DNA from 2 places in the Bradyrhizobium sp. 14AA genome. Region 1 is predicted to be linked to the other one. Evidence: riboswitches for the same ligand, from Rfam matches in the RefSeq annotation. Region 1 holds a riboswitch; the other holds the start of a gene.
The links. Region 1 has a riboswitch for glycine ahead of RAD15_RS37935 (L-serine ammonia-lyase). Riboswitches for the same ligand answer to the same signal wherever they lie in the genome.
Positions count from the first base shown of each region.

Region 2: linked by a shared signal. The riboswitch ahead of gcvT (glycine cleavage system aminomethyltransferase GcvT) and the one ahead of RAD15_RS37935 (L-serine ammonia-lyase) in region 1 are both predicted to bind glycine.

Region 1 covers NZ_JAVAYM010000031.1:49,568-51,768, reverse strand. The annotation lists gene RAD15_RS37935 (L-serine ammonia-lyase) at 1-1,023, opposite strand, end outside; glycine riboswitch at 1,134-1,222, opposite strand; gene hypE (hydrogenase expression/formation protein HypE) at 1,605-2,201, opposite strand, start outside.
Region 2 covers NZ_JAVAYM010000020.1:135,300-137,500, reverse strand. The annotation lists gene gcvT (glycine cleavage system aminomethyltransferase GcvT) at 1-786, opposite strand, end outside; glycine riboswitch at 933-1,021, opposite strand; gene alaS (alanine--tRNA ligase) at 1,243-2,201, shown strand, end outside.

The DNA of each region.
Region 1 (2,201 bases):
CGCGGACGCCGTCAGGAGAAAGATGCGGGCTTTTGCCGGGCTCGGATCCGGGAAGAACATCTCGGAGAATTTCAGGACCGCGGGTATGACGCCGGCAGCTCCATTCGTCGGCGCAGTCACGACCCGTCCCCCGGCCGCGTTCTCTTCATTGACCGCGAGAGCAAAGAGGCTGACCCATTCCATCACGTGAAATGGATGTGCCGCCCCCTTTGACGTCGTCTTGAGCTTGCTGAGCAGGCCTGGCGCACGGCGCGGTACCTTCAGGCCACCAGGCAGAACACCCCCGTTGACACACCCGCGATCGATGCAGCGCATCATGGCATCGCGAACGCTATCCAGGAATGCATTGGTTTCAGTCTCCTCCCTATGCGATAGTTCGTTTGCAGCAACGATATCGGCAATCGACAAGCCGGTCCTCTCACCTATCGCAAGAAGCTCATGCGCTGACGTGAACGGGTACGGCTCACATCCAACGTTTCGAACAGCGGGGTTCCTCGGCTGGTCGCCTTCACACACGATCGCGCCGCCGCCAACGGAGTAATAGGTTTGACGAAGCAGGACGCCCGTATCCGAATGCGCTGCGAATTTCATACCATTTGAGTGCCCCGGCAGGAACTCGCCGGTGCGGAAGGTGAGGTGCTGACGCTCATCGAAGCCAACCGCATGACGACCGCCAAGCAAAATCTCGGAACGCGATCGGATCAGCCCGGCAATAATGGATATGGCTTCAGGATCAACGGATTCTGGCAGCCAGCCCGATAGTCCCAGCAGAAGGGCAATATCGGTGCGGTGACCCTTGCCAGTCAGCGCCAGCGACCCGTAGAGCTCGACGACAACCAAGCGACAGCGCCATAGATCTTCGCCCAAGCATTCGATGAATCGATGGGCCGCGCGCATCGGTCCAACGGTATGCGAGCTGGATGGGCCGATTCCGATCGTGAATAGATCGAGGACACTGATCGGACCGGCTAGGCGCCTGGCCGATAAACTAGGTGTGGTGACTTGTTCGACAGTCTTGGACATGGACGCGCACCTCAATCAAGTGATTGATTTCAAATGCGCCCCATCTGTCTATTTGCCTGAGAGTATTATCCCGTCGGCGGGTGCCAAGGCACCTCTTTCCAGATGTTGTTTCGTCACACGCGGTCCTTGTTGCCTGAGAGTTTCCGGGGCGGTTGCTCCTTCGGCGTCGGCCGAAGCCGATCTCTTCCGCAAGCGACGTCTTTGGGACTCGACCTCCTGAGTCACGACATCAAAATTGTGGCTGCACTTCTCAAGTATTCTACTACGCGGCTTGGGTCAACAATGAACCGAAGATGCAAAGTCTTGCCGTTCTGCGTCGTTTACGGGGTTGACCTGCCGGTAGAGGGATTTCGGTCTGGGCGCTTTGAATTGAGCCATTGGGTCTTGTCGGTCAATCCGGAGTGCACAGCCAGCGAAAAGATACTTTAATGAATTCGTTGAGGACTTCGATTGAATGCTCCTCACAGTGCTGGCTCGCGATATCGAAGGTTTCAAGCCAATCCACCGGACTGAACTCTCGTGCTTCGCGGTGTAGGTATAGGACGCGGCGTTGGCATGGGGCTAAATGCGCATCTTGGGCCTCAACAGATCCGGGGCAGTTGCTCGCCCGACAACCAGTCGACGATTCGGCCACCGCCAAAGCTCGTCGCCATCTGCACGAAGTGATGATCGTCCGGCACCGCTTCGCCGATATCGGCGGCATCGCGACTGAGCGGGTGCGCTCTCATGGCGGCCAGCACGGCTCCGGCGACATCAGGCGACACGATCGCGACCAGCTTCCCCTCATTGGCGACGTAGAGCGGATCGAGCCCGAGCAACTCACAGGCAGCCGCCACCCCCGGCTTGACCGGGATCGCCTCTTCCTGGAGGCTGAAGCCTAGTTCGGACTGCTGGGCAATTTCGTTCAATGTCGCCGCGAGGCCGCCGCGCGTGGGATCTCGCATCAGACGGATGCCGCGGCCGCCCGCCGCCACCATCCTGGCGACCAGATCATGCAGGGCGGCCGAATCCGAGACGATCTCCGTTTCAAAGGCGAGGTTCTGGCGCTTTGACATGATTGCGACGCCGTGATCGCCAAGCGTGCCCGAGATCAGCACCCGATCTCCGACCCTCGCATTCTCGGCGGAGAGATCCAGCCCCTCAGGCACCAGGCCAACGCCCGCGGTCGAAATGAACAG
Region 2 (2,201 bases), on a different contig from region 1:
TTCCAGCGCGGCCTCGACCGGCGTGGTCGCGGTGTCGATGTCGTGGCCATAGAGGCAGAGCCCGGCTTCCAGCCGCAGGCTGTCGCGGGCGCCAAGGCCGATCGGCATCACGTCGGGGTTTTCGAGCAGCGTTTTGGCGAGACGCTCGGCGTCCGCGGCGGGAACCGAAATTTCGAATCCGTCCTCGCCGGTGTAGCCGGAGCGCGAGACGAAACATTTGATACCGGCGACCTCATGCGGGCCGGCGTCCATGAAGGTCATGGCGGGCGCCGCTGCACATAATTTCGCCAGCACCGATTCCGCCTTCGGGCCCTGCAGCGCGATCAGCGCGCGGTCGGCAAGCTGCTCGATGACACAGTCGCCGGAGAGATTCGCGCGCAGATGCGCCTCGTCCGCGTCCTTGCAGGCGGCGTTGACGACCAGGAACAGGTGATCGCCGAAATTGGCGACCATGAGATCGTCGAGGATTCCGCCATCTTCATTGGTGAACTGGGCGTAGCGCTGCCGTCCCGGCGCGATCGCCACGATATCCTGCGGCACCAGCCGTTCCAGCGCGCGGGCGGCGTCCTCGACCTTGCCCGACTTCGGCCTGAGCGCGAGCTGGCCCATATGGGAGACGTCGAACAGGCCGGCGGAGGTTCGGGTCTGGAGGTGCTCTTTCAGCACGCCCGCGGGGTATTGCACGGGCATGTCATAGCCCGCGAACGGCACCATCTTGCCGCCCAAGGACACGTGAAGGCTGTGGAGGGGGGTCCGTTTCAGGGAGTCTTTGTCGTGCGCTAGCATCACAGGGGCCCTCGGCGGTTCCCCGGGGACGATTCCCCGATGGACACCGGTCGAAGCCCCATCTGTCGCTGTGCCTGAGAGTATTATCCCGTCGGCGGACGCAGCCCGGGCTTTATGCCCGTCGGCGCCTCTTTCCAGATGCTGTCAAAGCCACGCGGTCCTTTTGCCTGAGAGTTTCCGGGGCGGTTGCTCCTTCGGCGCCGGCACCAGTGCCGGTCTCTCCCGACGTGGCCGTACGATACAGATGGGTACAGACCACAGGGCGGCCAAGCCTGTCAACGCGACTTCTGTGGCTTTCAACGGGATTGAGCGCCTGCGGCAACCCTCTGATCTCTCTGCACAGTTTCTGGACAGCGAAGCTGGCCTTGTCTAAAAGCGCTGTGGCCCGCAGATATCAGCCTAAATGTCAGGTTTGGATGGCAAGAAGCGGGTCCAAGCACACCCGATTGGATGAACATGAGCGGCGTCAACGAGATCAGGTCGACCTTTCTGAACTTCTTTGCCGAGAACGGCCACGAGATCGTGTCGTCCTCGCCATTGGTGCCGCGCAACGACCCGACGTTGATGTTCACCAATGCCGGCATGGTGCAGTTCAAGAACGTCTTCACCGGCGTCGAGAAGCGGCCCTATCAGCGCGCCACCACGTCGCAGAAATGCGTGCGCGCCGGCGGCAAGCACAACGACCTCGACAATGTCGGCTACACCGCGCGCCATCTCACCTTCTTCGAGATGCTCGGCAATTTCTCGTTCGGCGACTATTTCAAGGAGCGCGCGATCGAGCTTGCCTGGAAGCTGATCACGAAGGACTTCGGGCTCAACAAGGACAAGCTGCTCGTCACCGTCTACCACACCGACGACGAGGCGCATGGGCTGTGGAAGAAGATCGCCGGCTTCTCCGACGACCGCATCATCCGCATCCCGACCTCGGACAATTTCTGGGCGATGGGCGACACCGGCCCGTGCGGCCCGTGCTCGGAGATCTTCATCGATCGCGGCGATCATATCTGGGGCGGCCCTCCCGGTTCTCCTGAAGAGGACGGCGACCGCTTCCTCGAATTCTGGAACCTGGTGTTCATGCAATATGAGCAGGTGACGAAGGAGGAGCGCGTGGATCTGCCGCGTCCCTCGATCGACACCGGCATGGGCCTCGAGCGCATGGCCTGCATCATGCAGGGCGTCGACAGCGTGTTCGAGACCGACCTGTTCCGCCATTTGATCGACGCGACGGCGTCGGCGCTCGGCAGCGGGCCGAACGAGCAGACCGTCGCCTCGTTCCGCGTCATCGCCGACCATTTGCGTTCCTCGGCCTTCCTGGTCGCCGATGGCGTGCTGCCCTCGAACGAGGGCCGCGGCTATGTGCTGCGCCGGATCATGCGCCGCGCGATGCGCCATGCGCAGCTGCTGGGTGCGAAAGA